Regions from separate parts of the Pandoraea sp. NPDC087047 genome, predicted to be linked through region 1. Evidence: predicted binding sites of a transcription regulator. Region 1 holds the regulator's gene; each other region holds the start of a gene.

Evidence for each region. The regulator sigma-54, encoded in region 1, starts transcription at its own class of promoters, with help from an activator protein. The targets are predictions, from matches to a motif close to TGGCANGNAANCTGCTTT.
Region 2: the regulator sigma-54 is predicted to act here: its motif matches at 5,028-5,045, upstream of atzF (allophanate hydrolase).
Region 3: the regulator sigma-54 is predicted to act here: its motif matches at 1,705-1,722, upstream of urtA (urea ABC transporter substrate-binding protein).

The regions. Positions count from the first base shown of each region.
Region 1 covers NZ_JBIUZU010000003.1:175,553-182,726, reverse strand. The annotation lists gene ACIPHM_RS06410 (cation:proton antiporter) at 1-181, opposite strand, end outside; gene ACIPHM_RS06405 (KpsF/GutQ family sugar-phosphate isomerase) at 395-1,375, shown strand; gene ACIPHM_RS06400 (KdsC family phosphatase) at 1,387-1,941, shown strand; gene lptC (LPS export ABC transporter periplasmic protein LptC) at 1,966-2,625, shown strand; gene lptA (lipopolysaccharide transport periplasmic protein LptA) at 2,622-3,323, shown strand; gene lptB (LPS export ABC transporter ATP-binding protein) at 3,316-4,119, shown strand; gene ACIPHM_RS06380 (RNA polymerase factor sigma-54) at 4,196-5,704, shown strand; gene hpf (ribosome hibernation-promoting factor, HPF/YfiA family) at 5,847-6,200, shown strand; gene ptsN (PTS IIA-like nitrogen regulatory protein PtsN) at 6,383-6,892, shown strand; gene hprK (HPr(Ser) kinase/phosphatase) at 6,973-7,174, shown strand, end outside.
Region 2 covers NZ_JBIUZU010000007.1:131,654-138,827, reverse strand. The annotation lists gene uca (urea carboxylase) at 1-3,123, opposite strand, end outside; gene atzF (allophanate hydrolase) at 3,134-4,990, opposite strand; gene ACIPHM_RS14985 (L-lactate dehydrogenase) at 5,467-6,654, opposite strand; gene ACIPHM_RS14980 (Lrp/AsnC family transcriptional regulator) at 6,720-7,174, opposite strand, start outside.
Region 3 covers NZ_JBIUZU010000008.1:79,611-86,784, forward strand. The annotation lists gene ACIPHM_RS16520 (MFS transporter) at 1-1,252, opposite strand, end outside; gene urtA (urea ABC transporter substrate-binding protein) at 1,835-3,031, shown strand; gene urtB (urea ABC transporter permease subunit UrtB) at 3,096-4,727, shown strand; gene urtC (urea ABC transporter permease subunit UrtC) at 4,728-5,930, shown strand; gene urtD (urea ABC transporter ATP-binding protein UrtD) at 6,014-6,799, shown strand; gene urtE (urea ABC transporter ATP-binding subunit UrtE) at 6,802-7,174, shown strand, end outside.

The DNA of each region.
Region 1 (7,174 bases):
CGAACTCTGCGAGGTATTGCACGCGTTGCGAATCGGAGGCCAATCCGAGCGCGTGCGGGCCGATCACGATGCCCACGCTGAGATAGCCCAGCATGGGCGGCAGATGGAGCATGCGGAACAGCACCACCCCGACGCAGGCGGCGAACAACAGAACGAGAGTGAGTTCGAGCGGTGAAGCCATCAGCTAGGGTCGGTTTCCTGAGTTTTTCCGGGGGAGCAAGGCGTTTTGCGCCGCTTTGCCCGGCGAGTGTCATGCAAGGGTCGTGCCAGTGACGCCCCGGCAGTGGCCCGCGAACGGAAACCGGCACGCATCGCACGATGCCCCGGACGGGCGCGGGGCCAGGCGTGGCGCGGCTGTCCCTCGGCGCCGCGTCCGTTTTGATATACTCCGCGCATGATAGCGAAAATCAATCCAGGCCGGGCACTAGAGGTCGCCCGGGAGGTGTTGCGCACTGAAGCCGACGCCATCGAACGCGTCTCCGCGCACCTCGACGACAGCTTCTTCGAAGCGGTCATGCTCCTGCTCGCATGCCGCGGACGGGTGGTCGTCACCGGGATGGGCAAGTCCGGCCACATCGGCCGCAAGCTGGCCGCCACATTTGCCAGCACCGGCACACCCGCATTTTTCGTCCACCCCGCCGAAGCCAGCCATGGCGATCTGGGCATGATTACGACAGACGATGTCGTCGTCGCCCTGTCCAATTCCGGCGAAACGGGCGAGCTCGTGAGCATTCTGCCGATGATAAAGCGCCTCGGCGCCAAGCTCATCGCCATGACCGGCAACGCCAATTCGAGCCTCGGACGTCTGTCCGACGTGCATCTCGACGCCCGCGTCGAAAAGGAAGCCTGCCCGCTGGGTCTGGCGCCTACGGCCAGCACCACGGCAGCCCTCGCCCTCGGCGATGCGCTTGCCGTCACGCTGCTCGACGCACGCGGTTTCGGCGCCGAAGACTTCGCCCGCTCGCATCCGGGCGGCGCGCTTGGCCGGCGTCTGCTCACTTTCGTGCGCGACGTCATGCGCACCGGCGACGCCATTCCGCGAGTGCGCACCGACGCCAGTCTGTCCGACGCCGTCGTCGAAATGACCCAAAAGCGGCTCGGCATGACCGCCATTGTGGACGCCGACGATCACGTCGTGGGTATCTTTACCGACGGCGATCTGCGCCGCCTGTTCGAGCGCACGCTCGATTTCACGTCGCTCACGCTGGTCGACGTGATGAAGGCAGGCCCGCGCACGATCGGTCCCGATCAGCTTGCCGCCGAAGCCGCCGAGCTGATGGAGCGTTTCGGCATTACGCAATTGCTCGTGACGGAGAACGGCCGCCTCGTGGGCGCGCTGAACGTCCACGACCTCTTTGCCGCCAAGGTCGTGTGAGTCTCCATTCCATGAGTCAACCCCGCATTACTCCATTCGACGCAGCCGCCGCCATCGAGCGGGCTGCCCGCCTGCAAGTCATGGCGTTCGATGTCGACGGTGTGCTCACCGACGGCGGCTTGCGCTACGGTCCGGCCGGCGAGGTCATCAAGACCTTCGATTCGCTCGACGGCCACGGCCTGAAGCTGCTCGCCGAGTCGGGCATCGTGACGGCCGTCATCACCGGGCGCAAATCCGATATCGTCGCCAGGCGGGCGGCGGATCTGGGCGTCGCGCATGTCTATCAGGGTGTGCACGACAAACGCGTTGCGTTCGAAAACCTGTGCGCCAAGTTGTCCGTAGAGGCCGACGTCTGCGGCCACATCGGCGACGACTGGCCTGATCTGCCCGTGCTCACGCGCGTCGGCTTCGCGGCCTGCCCGGCCAACGCCCACGCGGAAGTGAAGGCGCGCTGCCACTGGGTCGCGGACTCCCGCGGCGGCGAGGGCGCCGTGCGCGAGCTGTGCGACTTCATCCTGCGCGCTCAGGGACGTTACGACGCCCTGCTCGCGCAAGCGCTCGCCTGACGCGTCGAGGGAGCCGATCCATTCATGGCCATTCAACGCGTCTCGCCTGCCTCGCTGCTCGCCATCGTCGTGCTCGCGTGCCTGGCCGCCGGAACCTACTGGCTCGTGCAACGTACGCTGCCGTCGGACGCCGATCGCACGCCGTACGTGAAACAGCACATCCCCGATTACTACGCCGACGACATGGTGATCTCCATGCTCTCGCCCAGCGGCATGACGCAGTACCGCGTCAACGCCGTTCACATGACGCATTTCGAAGACGATCAGACCACGGCCATGACGATGCCTGCGGTGCGGGCGTTCACGCCGGATCAGCCGGAAGTGACCGCCACGAGCAAGCGCGGCACGCTCAACGCCGATATGTCGATCGTCGATATGTACGAAGATGCTGTCGTGGTGCGCCAGGCCGGGCCGCGCGATCCGGAAATGCGTGCGCTGTCGGAACACTTCCAGGTGCTCGTGAACGAAGACATCGTACGCACGGAGCTGCCCGTCGAGCTGATTCGCGGCTCGTCCGTGATGTTCGGCACCGGCATGATTTTCAATAACATCTCGCGCGCCGTACAATTGCTCGGCAATGTTCACGGCACGATCCAGCCGGCGGAGCTAGGCGGCAAATCCCCGGCATCGCCGGCCGCGCCCAGCGCGCCACCTCAGACCAAACAGGGCTCCAAGACCCCATGACCGATCGCCTTAACCTGCGACCCGCCTCCGTATCGATGCGTGCCCTGCGCGCGCTGGCAGCCGCTTTCGCCGTGCTCAGCGCACTGGCGTCGCCGCTGGCTCACGCCGAGCATGCCGACCGCGACAAGCCGCTCAACATCGAGTCGGATCACATGAGCTATGACGACCTCAAGCAGGTCAACATCTTTACCGGCAACGTGACGATGACCAAGGGGACGATTCTCCTCAAGGCCGATCGCGTCGAAGTGACTCAGGATCCGGAGGGCTATCAGTACGCTACGGCTTACTACAAGCCGGGCGGCCCGCTCGCCTATATGCGTCAGAAGCGCGACGGCGTCGACGAGTACATCGACGGCTGGGGCCAGACGATCTACTACAACGGCAAGACCGAAGTCGCTACGCTGACCACGCAGGCCACGCTCAAGCGCCTCGCCGGCGGCACGAAGGTGCTCGACGAGATTCACGGCAGCGTGATCACGTACGACACATACAACGAGGTGTACACCGCCAACAGCGGTGCGGATCAGGTCAACCCCAACAATCCGAACGGCCGTGTGCGCGCTACGCTCGCTCCGCGTAATGCGACGGGTGCACAGGCAACGCCGCCGGGCGGCGCGAGCAAGCCGGCCGCAGCGCCGCCCAAGGGCGATCTGCCGCCGCTGTCTCCCTCCAAGAACATCGGGAATCCGCGTGAGTAATTCTGCCAACAGCAACGCTTCGGCCCTCAACCCGAATACCGCGCCTTCGGGCAAGCCCAGCGCGCTCGTCGTGCGCTCGCTCAAGAAGCAATACGGCGCACGTACCGTCGTCAAGGACGTTTCGCTCGACGTGAAAAGCGGTGAAGTCGTGGGTTTGCTCGGGCCGAACGGTGCCGGCAAGACGACGTCGTTCTACATGATCGTGGGTCTGGTGCCCGCCGACGACGGCGAAATCCAGCTCGACGGCAACCGTATCAGCGAACTGCCGATTCACGAGCGCGCCCGTATGGGAGTGTCGTATCTGCCGCAAGAAGCGTCGGTATTTCGCAAGCTGACGGTCGAGGACAATATTCGCGCCGTGCTCGAATTGCAGATCGATGCACAGGGCAAACCGCTCAAGCGCGACGAGATCGAACGCCGCATTGAAGCGCTGCTCGACGAACTCCAGGTGAGCCATCTGCGCGAGAATCCGGCCATGTCGCTCTCGGGCGGCGAGCGCCGTCGCGTGGAAATCGCGCGGGCGCTGGCGACGCAGCCGCGCTTCATTTTGCTCGACGAGCCGTTTGCGGGCGTCGATCCGATCGCCGTGCTGGAAATTCAGCGTATCGTTCGCTTCCTGAAGGACCGAGGTATCGGTGTCCTGATTACCGATCACAACGTACGCGAGACGCTCGGCATCTGCGATCACGCCTACATCATCAGCGAAGGCTCGGTGCTCGCCGCCGGCACGCCTGACCAGATCGTTGCCGACGAAAGCGTCCGGCGCGTTTATCTGGGCGAAAATTTCCGGATGTAAAGCTAATTTTCCGCATGTAAACCCTGCCTTCGATAGGCAGCCGGGCCGGTTCCGTTGACGTGACAAAGCCTCTACAATGAAGGCGAGACACGCTATGAAACCGACTCTTCAACTTCGCACCTCGCAGCACCTGACCCTCACGCCCCAGTTGCAGCAATCGATCCGGTTGTTGCAACTGTCGACGCTCGAACTCCAGCAGGAAGTCGAGCACGCCCTCACCCAGAACCCGATGCTCGAGCGCGAGGACGATTGGCTCGCCGGCTCGGTTCGTGTGGGCACGGACGGGTCGCTGCGAAACGAGCGGAGCACGTCGCTCAGCAGCACGAATAACGGCCCCGAGACCGCCAACGGTCACGACGAATCGCGCGAACTCGACGGCGAAGCCCGCTTCGACGACAACGCGCAGGACAACGGCGGCGACTGGAGTCTGAACGACTTCGCCCGCTCAGGTAGCGCGTCGGACGACGACGACAACGGCCGTCCGCAACTGCACATCGATCATCCCAATCTTCGCGAACACCTGCTGGCCCAGTTGCGCCTGACGAAGGCCAGCCCGCGCGACCGCGCGTTGGTGGAATTCCTGATCGAATCGCTCGACGAAGACGGCTATCTCGGCACCCTGCTCGACGAGATCGAGGCGGACATGCCCGAAGAACTGGCGCTCGAGACCGAAGAGATCAACGCGGCGCTCGCCCTGCTGCAAAGTTTCGATCCGGCCGGCGTCGGGGCCCGCAGCCCCGCGGAATGCCTGCGTTTGCAGCTCCAGCGTCTGCCCGCCAGCGGCGTGCGCACGCTCTCGCTGCGGATCGTCACCGATCACCTGGAACTGCTCGCCGCGCGCGATTACACGCGTCTGCGCCGCCTGCTAGGGGTGACCGAAGACGGCCTGCGCGCCGCCCATCAACTGATTCGGTCCCTCGACCCGTTCCCCGGCGCCGCTTATGGCTCGCCGCAGGCCGACTACGTCATACCCGACGTGCTCGTGCGCAAGCAGGGCAGCAGCGGGTGGCTCGCCGAGCTAAATCCCGAAGTGATGCCGCGCCTGCGCATCAACGAAATGTACGCGCGCATTCTCCGAAACAACCGGAACGATCCGGGGACCGGCAACCTCCAACAGCAGTTGCAGGAAGCCCGCTGGCTCATCAAGAACATCCAGCAGCGCTTCGATACGATCCTGCGGGTGGCGCAGGCCATTGTCGAGCGTCAAAAGAACTTCTTCACGCATGGCGAAATCGGCATGCGGCCCTTGGTTTTACGCGAGATTGCTGATACGCTGGGTTTACATGAATCCACGATTTCACGGGTGACGACGAGTAAGTACATGCTCACTCCATTCGGAACTTTTGAGCTAAAGTACTTTTTCGGATCTCACGTGGCAACGGAAGCCGGGGGCGCCGCTTCGTCGACTGCCATCCGCGCACTCATCAAGCAACTCATAGGAGCAGAAGACCCGCAGAGCCCCCTTTCCGACAGCCGTATCGCGGAACTGCTGGCAGAGCAAGGTTTTGTGGTGGCGCGGCGCACTGTCGCGAAATACCGCGAGGCGATGCGAATCCCCGCAGTGAACTTGCGCAAATCTTTGTAGGACAGTCCTGGTGTGCCATGTTGGCTCGCTGGGGCATAACGCCGCAGTGCGACATTGCGTCATGCCAATGGCTCGCACTCCCGCTAGCCAGCGTCGCTGATGACGTGGCCTGCACTTCGGCATTTCAGCAAGGAGAGCAGCTATGAATCTGAAGATCAGTGGACACCATCTCGAACTCACGCCGTCCCTGCGCGAATTTGTCGTCAACAAGCTCGAACGCGTGTTGAGGCATTTCGACCAGCTCATCGGCGCCGAGGTGATCCTCTCTGTCGACAAGACCAAGGAGAAGGCCGGACGCCAGATCGCCAGCGTCACCGTGTATCTCAAGGGCAAGGAAATTTTCGTCGAGAAGTGTGACGAAAATATGTATGCCGCCATCGACAAGCTGATCGACATGCTCGACCGCAAGGTAGTGCAGTACAAGGATAAGGTTCAGGATCACGGTCGCGAGGCCATCAAGCACCAGCAACCTCCCGAGGCGGAACCGCTGCAATAACTCTGTCCAGGCGTGGTAGTCGCATTGGCTGACACTGACGAAAACCCGCACGGAACCACCCGAGCGCATATCCGTCTGTCGTAAGTCTGGCATCACCCACCGCGGGGCCGTTGAACGGCCCCTTTTGTATGGTTCCGCGCAGTTCCGTGTATTGCCGCGGGCTCGGCAGCGGGTGGTCTATAATGCGAGGTCAATCGGGGGTTGGAGGGCGACTAAGCGTTCGCCCGCATTACAAGATGAACCGTTTAGTCAAACTCTTACCTGCGTCCAACATCCTGCTTGGACTGTCTGTCACCAGCAAGAAGCGTGTCTTCGAGCAAGCCGGTCTTCTCTTCGAGAACAATGCCGGCCTGTCGCGCGCCCTGGTCACCGACAACCTCTTCGCCCGCGAGCGTCTGGGCTCGACCGGGCTCGGCGAAGGCGTGGCGATTCCCCACGGCCGCATCAAAGGCCTGAAGCATCCGATGGCAGCGTTCGTGCGCCTCGAAGATGCCATTCCTTTCGAAGCCCCCGACGGGCAGCCGGTTTCCCTGCTGTTCTTCCTGCTCGTGCCCGAGCAGGCGACGCAGCAGCATTTGGAGATCCTGTCGGAAATTGCGCAGTTGCTCTCCGATCGCTCGATGCGCGAGACATTGACCAGCGCAGCCAGCGCCGACGAAATCCATACCGCGCTCGCGAACTGGCAGCCCTGAGCCGCCGCCACCCGGTACGAACCGCCCGCGAACACAGACGAATTCAGTAGCTCTCACATCCAACCGAACGAGGCGACGCGGTGGAACTGACCGGCATCAACGCGCAAAGCATTTTCGACGACAACGCCGCGGCGCTGCGCCTGTCGTGGCTGACCGGCCACGAGGGATGGGAGCGCGGCTTCACGCCCGAGAGCGTGGCCAATGCCACCTCCAGCGCCGACCTCGTGGGTCACTTGAACCTCATCCACCCGAACCGGATTCAGGTGCTCGGTGAGGCTGAAC
Region 2 (7,174 bases), on a different contig from region 1:
CACCTGATCGAAGAAGCGCAGCAGCCACGGCTTGCCGTCGATGAACACTTCGTTTTTCAGGAACTTGTTCCAGATCGGCAGCGTGCGGCCTACCAACTGATAGCCGCCCGGCGAGTCCATGCCGTAGATGCACATGTAGACACCGCCAATGCCGACCGTGCCCTCTGCGGTGTATGTCCGCGCGGGGTTGTATTTCGACGTGAGCAAGCGGTGGCGCGGGTCGACCGGCACAGCGCACGGCGCGCCAAGGTAGACGTCGCCCAGCCCCAGCACCATGTAGCTCGCGTTGTAGAGCACGTCGCGCACGTCGCCGACCGAGGGCAGGCCGTTGATGCGCCGCATGAACTCGGTGTTGCTCGGCAGCCAGGGGGCGGTGTCGCGCACCGATTGACGGTAACGCGCGACAGCGTCGAGCGTGGCCGAATCTTCGAATGCCATCGGCAGATAGACGACACGGCTCGGCACCTTCATCGTCGCAATGTCGGCGAGCAAGGCGTCGGCGATGCGCAGCGCATGCACGAGCGCATGCTGCGGGATGACGCGCGAGTCGTATCGCACCTGGAGTGAGCGCACGCCCGGCGACAGCTCCTCTACGCCCGCCACCGGATGCTCGCGCAGCGCCTCCATGAGCGCATGCACGCGAAAACGCAGGTTCAGATCGAGCACGTTCTCGCCGTACTCGATCAGGATGTATTTGTCGCCTGCCTGACGGAAGACGGTCTTGGGATGCGTATCCTGCGCGGCGGCTTCGAACAGGATCGGGGCACCGCGCTCCGGGCTGAACGCCGGGGCGGGCGCCGTCGTCGCCTGCCAGTCGGCAAGCAGTGCGTCCTGCGAGCGTTCGAGCACGAGTGCAGCGTCGAACGTCATTTCACGGAAACGGATCTTGTCGCCCGGTTTGACCTGACCGACTTTCCACAACTCTGCGCGCGCGATGGTCGCGGCGCACACGAAGCCGCCGAGACTGGGGCCGTCGCGCGTCAGAATCACGGGCATGTCGCCGGTGAAGTTGATGCTGCCGATGGCGTACTCGCAATCGTGCACGTTCGACGGGTGCAGGCCGGCCTCGCCGCCATCGGCACGCGCCCACTGAGGCTTCGGCCCGCTGAGCCGAACGCCCAGACGGTTCGAGTTGTAATGCACCTCCCACTCGCTCGCGAAGAACGTCTCGATGGACTCGGGCGTGAAGAAATCCGGCGCGCCGTGCGGGCCGTAGAGCACGCCGATCTCCCATGTCTTGCCGTACGTGGGCACCAGCGCTGCGGGCAGTGGCGACGGCGCGTAGCGAGGCGCGAGGTCCGCGCAGGCCGGCAGGGTGATGTCGGCAATGGGGAGCACGTCGCCCAGGCGAAGCGTGCGGCCCGCGTGCCCGCCGAATTGTCCGAGCGCGAACGTCGAGCGGCTGCCGAGGTAGACGGGCACGTCCAGACCGTGACGCACCGCGAGATAGGTGCGGCAGCCACTCGTCGCGCGCCCGATGCGAAGCGTCTGGCCAGCCTTCAGGGCAATGGGCGTCCAGAAAGCGAGCGGCTCGCCGTCGAGATCGCCGTCGGTCGGTGCGCCCGTGAGCGCGACGACGGTGTCGCAATGAAAGCGCAGCGTCGGTCCCAGCACGGTTGTCTCGATGCCCGCTGCCTCCGGCGCATTGCCCACGATACGATTGGCCAGACGGAACGCCCAGTCGTCCATCGGGCCGGACGGCGGCACGCCGATATCCCAGTAGCCGACGCGGCCCGGATAGTCCTGCACCGTCGTGTAGGTGCCCGCTTCGACGACTTCAACCCCCTGCGCACGATAGACGAGATGGTCGAGGTAGCGCGTCGACACGTCGCCCGCGACGAAACCCTCGCTGTCGATCACGTGACGCAGATAGTCCAGGTTGGTCGCGATACCCGACAGACGCGTGTGCGCGAGCGCCTGTTTCATCTTCGCAATGGCGGCGGTGCGGTCTTGCGCGTGCACGATGAGTTTCGCCAGCATCGGGTCGTAATGCGCCGACACTTCGGTGCCCGTATCGACCCAGCCATCCACCCGCACATCTGCCGGGAAGTGAACTTCGGTCAAGGTGCCCGGACTCGGCGCGAAGTTGCGCAGCGCATTCTCGGCATAAATGCGAACTTCGATCGAGGCACCGCTGGACGTCACCCCTTGATCCAGCGCTGGCGGCTCACCCGCTGCCGTGCGAATCATCCACTCCACAAGATCCACGCCCGTCACGCACTCGGTGATGGCGTGCTCCACTTGCAGACGCGTATTGACTTCGAGAAAGTAGAACGCCTCTTGCGCCTGGTCGTAGATGAATTCGACGGTGCCGGCCGAGCGATAGTTGACGGCGCGGCCCAGGCTCGCGGCAGCGCTCAGCAAACGTTCGCGCACGGCGTTGGGAAGATTCGGCGCTGGCGTCTCCTCGACCACTTTCTGATTACGCCGTTGCAGCGAACAGTCGCGCTCGCCCAGCGCCAGAACATTGCCGCGGCCGTCACCGAAAATCTGCACTTCGACGTGCCGCGCGCGATCCACGAAGCGCTCCACAAACACGCCGCCATTGGAGAAAAACGATTGCCCGAGTCGCTGCACCGATTCGAAGGCGGCAACGAGTTCGGCTTCGTCGTTGCAGCGCGTGAGACCAATGCCGCCACCGCCAGCGGTGCTCTTGAGCATTACCGGATAGCCGATGGCGCGCGCCGCGTCGCGGGCGGCATCGACATCGGCCAGCAAGCCGGAACCCGGCGTGAGCGGCACGCCCGCCGCTTCGGCCAGCTCGCGTGCCGCGTGCTTCAAACCGAATTGCGCCATCTGCTCTGCGGTCGGGCCGACGAAGGCGATGCCTTCGGCTTCGCACATCTGCGCGAACGCAGCGTTCTCGGACAGGAAGCCGTAGCCGGGAATGATCGCCTGCGCCCCCGTCTGCCTGGCCGCGGCGAGAATGCGCTCGCCCTTGAGGTAGCTCTCGGCGGCGGTGTTGCCGCCGAGTGCAACCGCGATGTCGGCCGCACCGACGTGCCGACTGTTGCGGTCGGCGTCTGAGTAGACCGCCACGCTGCGAATGCCCATGCGCTTTAGCGTGCGCGCAATACGACAGGCGATTTCGCCACGGTTGGCGATCAGAACGGTATCGAACATGGTGTGTCCTTCAAGCGTTGGACGCCGTGGCAGCGCTCGTGTTGCTGGAGAGATCGGAGAGGCTGGCGATGTAGGCGGCCCAGCCGCCGAAGTCCGTGATGTCCCGTGCCTGATTCAAGCCGGATGGCTCGCAGATGAATCCCTTGACCTCGCGGCCATCGGCCAGCGTGACGTTACCGATGCCCAGCGGTGCGGGCACCCCGGCGACGAACGAGCCGAAGGTGTCGAGCGGCACGTCCCACAATTCGAGGCGAATGGCTGCGCCCGCGTCGGCACGCAGCAAGCCGGGCTTGGGCGGCGACGTGTTCGCGAGCGCGAACAGCCGGTAGTTGGCAGCGGTCGTCGTGCTCTCGACGAAGGTCGCGCCACGGCTCGTCAGTTCATGGTTGAGCGGCATGCCTCGCAGGTGCGCGCCGACCACGGCAACGCGGATCGTATTTGAGATCACCGAGGTGACATTGCGCGCCGCCGTTGACGCGCTCGCCTCGCGCGTCAACGGTTTGCCCGTTGCCCCTCTCGTCAAGCCAGTGGCGTGATGCCACTCGCCTGCGAATTCAGTCAGCGCGCGCTCGCGCCAGGCGTCGGCAATGAACGTGATGCCGAACGGCAGGCCGTCGTCGCGCAGACTCGCGGGCACGGAAAAGGCGCTCCAGTCCAGCAAGTTCACGAAATTAGTGTACTTGCCAAGTCGACTGTTCAGGCGCACTGGGTCGGCAAGCAGCGCGTCGATTTTGTAGTGCGTGGGGGCGGTCGGCACGAGCAACGCGTCGAACTGCGCGAGCACGGCGTCGGCGCGGCGCTTCAGGTCGGCCAGACGGTACAGGGCAGCGAACGTGTCGGCAGCGGAGAACGCCTTGGCCTTGAATATGATGTCGCGCACGACCGGGTGGATATCGGCCTCGTTCGTGTTGGCGAAGTCGCGAATCGCGGCGTAGCGTTCGGCCACCCAGGGGCCGTCGTAGAGCAGTTGGGTGACGTCGTCGAACAACGAAAAATCGATAGGCACGCAGGTCGCGCCGCGCGCTTCGATTTGGGCGATAGCCCATCGGAATGCCTTCTCGGCCTGCGCATCGCCGAAAAATTCGGGCGCTGCGGGAATCGCGAAACGCGGGGACGACGGTACCCGCCAGTGACTCGCTTTGGTCGGGGCTTCACGCGACAGACCGTCGGTCGCATCGAAGGCGGCAGCGACGTCGTACACCGCGGCGGCGTCGGCGGCGGTCGTCGCGAATACCGAGACGCAGTCGAGCGTTCGGCACGCGGGCACCACGCCGGTGTTGCTGAGCGCGCCGCGCGTGGGTTTCAGTCCCACGATATTGTTCAGGCCGGCCGGCACGCGTCCCGATCCCGCCGTATCCGTGCCGAGCGCGAACGGCACGATCCCTCGCGCCACCACGCTGGCCGAGCCCGAGCTGGAGCCGCCGCTGATGTACGCCGGATCGAACGTGTTGACGGGGATGCCATAGGGCGAGCGCACGCCAACGAGACCCGTCGCAAACTGATCGAGATTGGTCTTGCCGATGACGACAGCGCCTGCGTCGACCAGACGTTGCACGACTGTCGCGCTGACGTCGGGCGTGTAGGCAAATGCGGGGCAACCCGCTGTGGTTTCGAAGCCGGCGACGTCGATATTGTCTTTGGCCGCAAAGGGAACGCCGTAGAGCGGCAACTTTCGGATGTCTCGGCCGACAGCGTCGAGCCGGGCATCGAGTCGCGTCAGTTGTGCTTGCAGCGCGGCCGGCGTGACAACGGCAATCCATGCGGCGTCGCCGGGCACGAGCGATGCCGTCAACTCGCCAAGCAATTGCGCGGGCGTGGCCCCGTCACGGTAGGCGCTCAACCACTGCGAGATCGTCCATGCAGGCATCTGGTATTCCCTCTTGTGTACAAGTTTGGGGAATACCTATGCAAAGGGTGTGCCAGCGCGGGGGAATGCCAGACTGCGCGCGGCTGACGCCGGAAAACCGGACATGCGCTTGAGCGCCGATGATGTGCCCGATGCACGAATGCGGTGCGGTCTGCGGTGCGACGTGCACGATAGGGGCGCATGGACAACATAGTTCGCCTTGGTAATCGGTTGCCCCCCCGAGGTGATCGGACAAGGTCATTTCAGCCCGAGCTGATTCTTGATAGCTTCCACGTGACCACTTCCCATTTCCTTGGCGCCGTGATCCGGAAACACCGTGGAACGCCCGTTGAGCCAGTGGCGACATCAGCCACTCGCACCGGCACGAGTGGCACACACCCCGCCGCTTATCGGATTGCCCCCACAGAAACAAAAAAAACCGCAGCGCGGTGGCGGCGGCTTTGTTGTCCTGCGTCTCCTGTTTCGGCAGGCGAGGATTACGGCCTGCCCGGCTCGTCGACATACGGGCCGATGCCCGTCGGGTAGCTGCCAGGGATAAGCATCGAGGGATCCAGACGGTCGATGGTCGTGCGGCCGGTCAAAGCCATCGTCACATCCATCTCCTTCGCGATCACCTCCAGCGAACGACGCACGCCCGCCTCCCCCATTGCGCCCAATCCGTACAGGAACGGACGTCCGATCAGCGTGCCCTTCGCGTCCAGCGCCATTGCCTTGATCACGTCCTGCCCCGAGCGAATGCCGCCGTCGAGCCAGACCTCGGTGTCGCGCCCCACCGCCGCCACGATGTCCGGCAACGCGCGAATCGTCGAAATCGCGCCGTCCAGTTGACGCCCGCCGTGGTTGCTCACCACGATGGCGTCGGCCCCCGTGTCGCGAGCCGCACGCGCGTCCTCCGGATCGAGCACGCCCTTGAGCACCAGCTTGCCGCCCCAGCGCTTCTTGATCCACTCGACGTCATCCCACGACAAGCAGGGATCGAACTGCGCCGCCGACCACGCCGCGAGCGAGCCGATGTCGTCTACTCCCTTGGCGTGCCCCACGATATTGCCGAACGTGCGACGACGCGTGCCCAGCATGCCCATGCACCAGCGCGGCTTGGTCATCATGTTGGCAATGTTCGGCAGCGTCAGCTTCGGGGGCGCCGACAAACCATTCTTGATGTCCTTGTGACGCTGACCGCTGATTTGCAGATCCATCGTGACCATCAGTGCCGAACACCCCGCCGCCTTCGCACGATCGATCAAACGCTCGATGAAGTCGCGATCGCGCATGACGTACAACTGAAACCAGAACGGCGCCTTGGTGTGCGCCGCCACATCTTCGAGGGAACAGATCGAGACGGTTGAGAGCGTGAACGGCACGCCGAACGCTTCGGCCGCCCGCGCGGCGAGAATCTCGCCATCGGCATGCTGCATGCCGGTCATGCCCGTAGGAGCCAGCGCCACCGGCATGGCCACCGGCTCGCCCAGCATTGTCGTGCGCGTGCTGCGATGCTCGATGTTCACGGCAACCCGCTGACGGAATTCGATGCCAGTGAAATCGGCCGCATTCGCGCGATACGTAGATTCGGTCCAGGACCCGGAATCGACATACTCGTAGAACATACGCGGCACTCGCCGCTGGGCGAGGACCCGCAAGTCCTCGATGGTGGTGATGACTGGCATGCTGCGTCTCTTCTTTTAAGAATTCCCTACTGGACTTCGATAATATTTAATATGTTCTAGATTTTTTATTTCTGCTTGACGAGGTCGACAAGCGACTGCGTGTGTTTAATTGTCTTTAGCACAATGTTTGATTGAATCGACATGACGGCTGGCGCCCGATACAGCTCGTTGACGATGAAGTCGGAATAATGCGCGAGGTTACGCGCTCTTACCGTCAAGATGTAATTGGCGGAGCCGGTGACGATCCGTGCCGTCACCACCTCGGGCCAGTTCTGCACGCACGCCAGAAACTTTTCATGCCATTGATCGACGTCCGGACGCAGCGTTATTTGCACTAGCGCTTCGAACTCCAGACCGATATGCTGTGCGTCCACGATGCAGCGGTATCCGGAAATCACCCCGCGATCCTCTAGCAATTTCACGCGGCGCAGGCACGCCGATGGCGACAAGCCGACAGCGTCTGCCAGCTCCTGGTTGGAGATGCGGCCATTGAGTTCCAGATGGCTGAGGATACGCTGAT
Region 3 (7,174 bases), on a different contig from region 1:
CGACGGCGTACCACACAGTCGCCAGCGCCGCGATCGCCAGCAACGGGAAGGTCGCCTGATTGATGGTGGCCCAGCCGAAGCGAGCGAGCAGTTGCCCCGCGAACAGACTCGAGATCGCGGTCCCGGCGAAGGTGATGAATTCATTCGCAGCCTGAGCCCGCGCCCGCTCCGCAGGTCGATACGACATGGTGAGCAACGTCGTGCCACCGACAAACATGAAGTTCCAGCCGACGCCCAGAAACGCCAGCGCCGCATAGAAGTACGGCAGACTGGTCGACATCAGCGCCAGCACGCCGCACAGGGCGCTCATCGCAATGCCTGCCAGCAGCACCGGCACCACACCCCAGCGTTTGACGAGATATCCCGAGAAGAACGACGGCGCATACATTCCGACCAGATGCCACTCGATGATGTGCGCCCCATCGTCGATGCTGTGTCCGCACGCCACGGCCGCAATCGGCGTCGCCGTCATCACGAACATCATCACCATGAAGCCGATCAGGTTGTTGGCCAACGCGGCCATATAGATGGGCTGACGCATGATCTCGCCGAGCGGACGCGCAGGTAACTCGGCAGCGTTGCCCGTCGCCCCGCCCGCCGCATGCACCGGCAAGTCGCGCAGAAAGCCGACGAGCAACAGCAACGATATTCCCGAGAGCAGCGTGACGACGAGATACGAGCCCGCGAACGTCACCGGTGCGAGCCAGTCCTTGCTGCCCGCCGCCAGCGCCGGTCCGATCACTGCGGCAATCACCCCGCCCGTCAGCACGATGGAGATCGCACGCGGCTTGTCCTCGACAGGCACCACGTCAGCCGCCGCCAACCGGTAGTAACGCGCAAACGCCTGAAACACCCCCACACACGCCGTGCCAGCGCAGAACATCGCGAAATGCCGCTCGTAGATCGCCATCACCGACACCAGCCCGCCGACCGTGCCGAACAACGCCCCCAGCGCGAAGCCCATGCGTTGGCCGAAACGTTGGATCAGTATCGACGCGAAGATCGTCGTGATGGCCGAGGCGACGGTAATCAAGGAGAACGGCAGCGTCGCGTAGCCTTTATCGGACGCCAGCATGTAGCCCACGAGCCCGGTCAGCGTGAGATCGACGGACAACGCCGCGGTGTACAGCGCCTGACAAGCGGCGAGCACGGCGGCGTAGCGCCGGCCCAGACGACGTCGCAGATGCGATGCCTGTTCGGGATCGCTGGGTTCGGAAGGTGGCGCGGCGCGCCCGGCAACGAGATCGGTCATGAGTGTGTTGTCGAACAAGTCGGGAATCGTTGGGAGCCCTCATCTTGCCGTCGGCCGTTTTGGCACGAATGCCAATCATGCATCAAAAAATGCCACGCCGCGAAGCTCAACGCGCCCTCAAAACGCCGTCAACACGCATCACCCCGGCCGATACCCCCATGCACCGCCATGCCCCCCGGCCGCCCCTTCGACGCGAGCGGCCGCGCGCTCACACGGAAGTCGCGCCAAATCGGTGCGCACCAACACAGCGCGCCACCGCACCATCGTGTTTCGCGCGCGTCGTGCCGGCCTCGGCCGAACGGACGATGCCTCGTTCTCGTCACCGCGTCATTGCACGGATGCAAACTTGGATGCAAGTCTGAATACCAAGGTGAATTCAGGGCTTTCCGGGGGCACGCGTCACGTCGGTCAAGGCCGTCTGAAGCTGCCGTCCGTACGGGAGCAAGCGACGCTGGCACGGCCCTTGCGTTAGTCAGTGGATACCGGATCCACCGGTCTAACCAGGAAAGGGGAAGACGTACCATGAAACGACGCACGCTACTCCAGATGGCGGCCCTCTCGGGCGCCGCATCGCTTACCGGCATGGCACCCAACTTGTTCGCGCAGAGCAAGCAGCCCATCAAGATCGGTATCCTGCACTCGCTCTCGGGCACCATGGCTATCTCGGAGACGTCGCTCAAGGACGTCGCCCTCATGACCATCGCCGACATCAACGCCCGCGGCGGCGTGATGGGCCGCCCGCTCGAAGCCGTCGTCGTCGACCCGGCATCGAACTGGCCGCTCTTCGCTGAGAAGGCCCGTCAACTGCTCACCAAGGACAAGGTCGCCGCCGTATTCGGCTGCTGGACATCGGTGTCGCGCAAATCGGTTCTGCCGGTCTTCGAAGAACTCAACGGCCTGCTCTACTACCCGGTGCAGTACGAAGGCGAAGAGATGTCGAAGAACGTCTTCTACACGGGCGCCGCGCCGAACCAGCAGGCGATCCCCGCCGTGGAATACCTGATGGGCAATGAAGGCGGCAGCGCCAAGCGCTTCTTCCTGCTCGGCACGGACTACGTCTACCCGCGCACGACCAACAAGATCCTGCGCGCCTTCCTGCACTCGAAGGGCGTGGCCGACAAGGACATTCAGGAGGTCTACACGCCGTTCGGCCACAGCGACTATCAGACCATCGTCGCCAACATCAAACAGTTCGCACAGGGCGGCAAGACCACCGTCATCTCGACCATCAACGGCGATTCGAACGTGCCTTTCTACAAGGAACTGGGCAACCAGGGGCTCAAGGCCACCGACGTGCCGGTCGTCGCCTTCTCCGTCGGTGAAGAGGAGCTGCGCGGCATCGACACCCGGCCGCTCGTGGGTCACCTCGCCGCGTGGAACTACTTCATGTCGGTGAAGAACCCGACCAACGATTCGTTCAAGAAAGAGTGGTTCGCTTACGTCAAGGCCAAGGGCTTGCCCGGCGGCGACAAGCGCGTGACGAACGATCCGATGGAAGCCACCTACGTTGGCATGCATATGTGGAAGCAGGCGGTCGAGAAAGCCGGCAGCATCGACGTCGACAAGGTGCGCACCGCAATGATCGGGCAGTCCTTCAAGTCGCCGGACGGCTTCGACATGGTCATGGACGGCAACCACCACCTGCACAAGCCGGTGATGATCGGCGAAATCCGCCCGGACGGTCAGTTCAACGTCGTGTGGAAGACGAAGTCGACCGTGCGCGCCCAACCGTGGAGCCCGTTCATCGCGGGTAACGAAAGCAAGCCCGACAAGGTCTGATCCCCCCTTCCATTCCATGCGCCGGAGCCGCATCACCGCCCTCCGGCGCATGTCGAGGTTTCGCATGATAACGATAAGACGCTGGACCGCCGCCGCCCTTGTCCTGCTTTCGCTGGGCGCTGCGCTGACGATATCCTCCGTGGCCCGTGCGGCGCAACCGGGCATAAGCGACACCGATCTCACTGCGCTCGCGGGCGACGATTTCGACGCCAAGGCGCAAGCCATCGATCATCTCGCAGCAGACGGATCGCCACAGGCTGTTGCACTCCTCAAGGCACTTGCCAACGACTCGGCCGTGATCGTGGGTGAGCGCATTGCCATTCAGAAGGACGACAAATACGTCGATCCGATCACGGGCGCGCCGGTCAAGGCCGATGACGCCGGATCGCTCACGCTCAATAACGTGCTGCGCGCGAAGGTCGCCACCGCAGCCGCCGCCGGCGCCCTGCTCTCGCCGGATCACGACACCCGTGCGCAGGCCATCGATACGATGCTGCAAAACCCGTCGCCCGCCTTCAAGGCGATCATCGAACAGGCGCGTCAGAAAGAAACCGATCCGGCGCTGCGCAAGCGTCTCGATCAGCTTTGGGCGCAAACGGCGCTGCACGATGCCGATCCGAAGAAGCGTCGCGAAGCCATCGATCTGATCGCCGCCGCAGGCGACCCGCAGATGCGCGATCTGCTGCTGCCCATCGTCGCCAAACAGGCTAACGGCACCTATGCGGAGCCCGACGCCACCGTGCGCAGCGCCGCCGACATCGCCCTCACACAGTTGGCATCGGCGCAGCGTCGCAGCGAGTTCTTCGGCACGGTGTTCGCCGGACTGTCGCTCGGCAGCGTGCTGTTGCTCGCCGCGCTGGGGCTGGCGATCACCTATGGTCTGATCGGCGTCATCAACATGGCGCACGGCGAGTTTCTGATGATCGGCGCGTACGCGACTTATGTGGTGCAGACGCTCTTTCAACGTTTTTTACCGGGCGCATTCGACTTCTATCTCGTGGCCGCCGTACCCGTCGCGTTCCTCGTGGCCGCCGCGCTCGGCTTCGTGCTGGAGCGCACCGTCATCAAGCATCTGTACGGCCGTCCGCTCGAGACACTGCTCACGACCTTCGGTATCAGTCTGCTGTTGATTCAGGGGGTGCGCACACTGTTCGGCGCGCAGAACGTGGAAGTCATCAACCCGTCGTGGATGAGTGGCGGCATCGCTGTGCTGCCGAATCTGATGCTGCCGTACAACCGCATCGTGATTCTCGTATTCGCGCTGGTGGTCGTCGCGCTCACGTGGTCGGTGCTCAATCTCACGCGCCTCGGTCTGTTCATTCGCGCGGTGACGCAGAACCGCGCGATGGCCGCGTGCGTCGGCGTGAAGACGGGACGCGTCGACAGCTACGCCTTCGCCTTCGGTGCGGGCATTGCCGGGCTGGGCGGCTGCGCGCTCTCGCAGATCGGCAACGTCGGCCCGGACCTCGGGCAGAACTACATCATCGACTCGTTCATGGCCGTGGTGCTCGGCGGCGTGGGCCAACTCGCGGGGACGATCGTCGGCGCATTCGGTCTGGGCATCGCCAACAAGCTACTCGAACCGGTGTGGGGCGCCGTGCTCGCCAAGATCGCCGTGCTGATCCTGATCGTCCTGTTCATCCAGAAACGCCCGCAGGGCATGTTTGCGCTCAAAGGGCGCAGCGCGGAGGCCTGAATGCAGACGTCGAACTTTTTGCCGGAAGGGACCGTGCCCTCGACACCGCTGGATGTTCCGGCGCGCGCCCGGCTTCTGCCGAAGCACGTTGCCCCGGTGCTCCTCGCGTTCGTGCTGGCCGTGATGGTGATCGTGCCGGTGTGCGCGCTGGTGCTGCCGGCCACGCACCCGTTGCACCTGTCGGCCTACGCCATGACGCTCGTCGGCAAGATCATGTGCTACGCCATCGCGGCACTCGCGCTCGATCTGGTGTGGGGCTACTGCGGCATTCTGAGCCTCGGCCACGGCCTGTTCTTCGCGCTCGGCGGCTATGCGATGGGGATGTATCTGATGCGCGGCATCGGTCGCGACGGCGTGTATCACAGCGATCTGCCGGACTTCATGGTGTTTCTCGACTGGAAGTCTCTGCCGTGGTACTGGACCGGTACCGAGCATTTTGCCTGGGCGATGTTTCTCGTCGTGGCGCTGCCGGGTGTCGTCGCGTGGATCTTCGGATATCTGGCCTTCCGCTCGCGCGTGAAGGGCGTGTATCTGTCGATCATCACGCAGGCGCTCACCTTCGCGGCGATGCTGCTGTTCTATCGCAACGAGACCGGCTTCGGCGGCAACAACGGCTTCACCGATTTCAAGCGCATTCTCGGCTACTCGATCACGTCCGCGAACACACGCACGGTGCTGTTTCTGGTGACGTTCGCCGTGCTGGTCGGCGCGTTCCTGCTGTGCCGGGCGCTGGTGGTGTCGAAGTTCGGGCGTGTCGTCACCGCCATTCGCGATGGCGAGTCGCGCGCCATGTTCCTCGGCTACCGGCCGCTGAGCTACAAGCTGTTCGTGTGGACGTTGTCGGCCATGCTGTGCGGTATTGCCGGGGCGCTGTACGTGCCGCAGGTCGGCATCATCAACCCGAGCGAGATGGCGCCGGTCAACTCCATCGAAATGGCGATCTGGGTCGCCATTGGCGGGCGCGGCTCGCTCATCGGCGCGATTGCCGGGGCGTTCATCGTCAACGGGGCCAAGAGCTTCTTCACGGCTTACTTCGCGGAGTACTGGCTGTTCTTCCTCGGCGCGATGTTCGTGCTCGTACCGCTGCTGCTGCCGCAAGGCGTGTTCGGCCTCGTCGCACAACTCACGCGCAAGCGCGCTCGGCACGCCCCGGCCGCAGCCGAAGGCGATGTGCCCCATCCCGTTTCCGGAGACCGCGCATGAGACCCGATACCGACATCAGTTGGCAGATGGCCGACGCACCGGACGCCTCCGTCACCGTCAATGTCAGCGGCGACACCACGGGGATGTCGCACCTCGTGGTGCCCGGCGAGATCGATACGTCGCACGGTCTCATCCTCTACGTGGAAAACATCTGCGTTTCCTTCGACGGCTTTCGCGCGCTGAACGATTTGTCGCTCTCTATCAAGACCGACGAACTGCGCTGCATCATCGGCCCAAACGGCGCTGGCAAGACGACGATGATGGACGTGATCACCGGCAAGACACGTCCCGACTCGGGACGCGCCTTCCTCGGCCAGACGCTCGACCTCACACGACTGGACGAACCCGCCATTGCGCAGGCGGGCGTTGGCCGCAAGTTTCAGAAGCCGACGGTGTTCGAGCAGCACAGCGTGTGGGAAAACCTCGAACTCGCCTGCGCGGGCGACAAGCGCTGGTTCCGCGCGCTGTGGGCCATGCTCACGCCGGCGATGCGCCATCGCATCGAGGAAGTGCTGGCGCTCACGCATCTGGCGCATCAGGCGCACGTGCGCGCAGGCCAGTTGTCGCACGGCCAGAAGCAGCGGCTGGAGATCGGCATGCTGCTCATGCAGCAGCCGCAACTGCTGTTGCTCGACGAACCCGCCGCCGGCATGACCGATGAAGAGACGGCGCAGTTGGCCGAACTGCTGGGTCGTCTGCGCGGGCATTGCTCGATGATGGTGGTCGAGCACGATATGGCGTTCGTCGCCGCGCTGGCGGGAGAGACGGGACTCGTCACGGTGATGGCCGAGGGACGGGTACTCGCCGAGGGCACGCTCGACGCCGTGCAGCGCGACGAGCGCGTGATCGAATCGTATCTGGGACGCTGACCATGCTGGAAATTCACGCACTCAATCAGTACTACAGCGGCAGCCACATCCTGCGTAACGTGGAATTCACGGTGCCCGATGCGCAACTCACCGTGCTGCTCGGGCGCAATGGGGTCGGCAAGACCACGCTGCTCAAATGCCTCATGGGCGTGGTGCCGGTGAAGTCCGGCAGCATCGCGTGGCGCGGCACGACGCTCACGTCTGCCCCCTCCTACGCCCGCGTGTCGAGCGGACTGGCGTATGTGCCGCAGGGACGCGAGATCTTCCCGCGGCTTACCGTCGAAGAGAATCTGCTGATCGGTGCGGCGAGCCGGCCGTCAAGCGAGGCCAAACGCGGCGTGCCCGACGATATCTACGAACTGTTTCCCGTGTTGC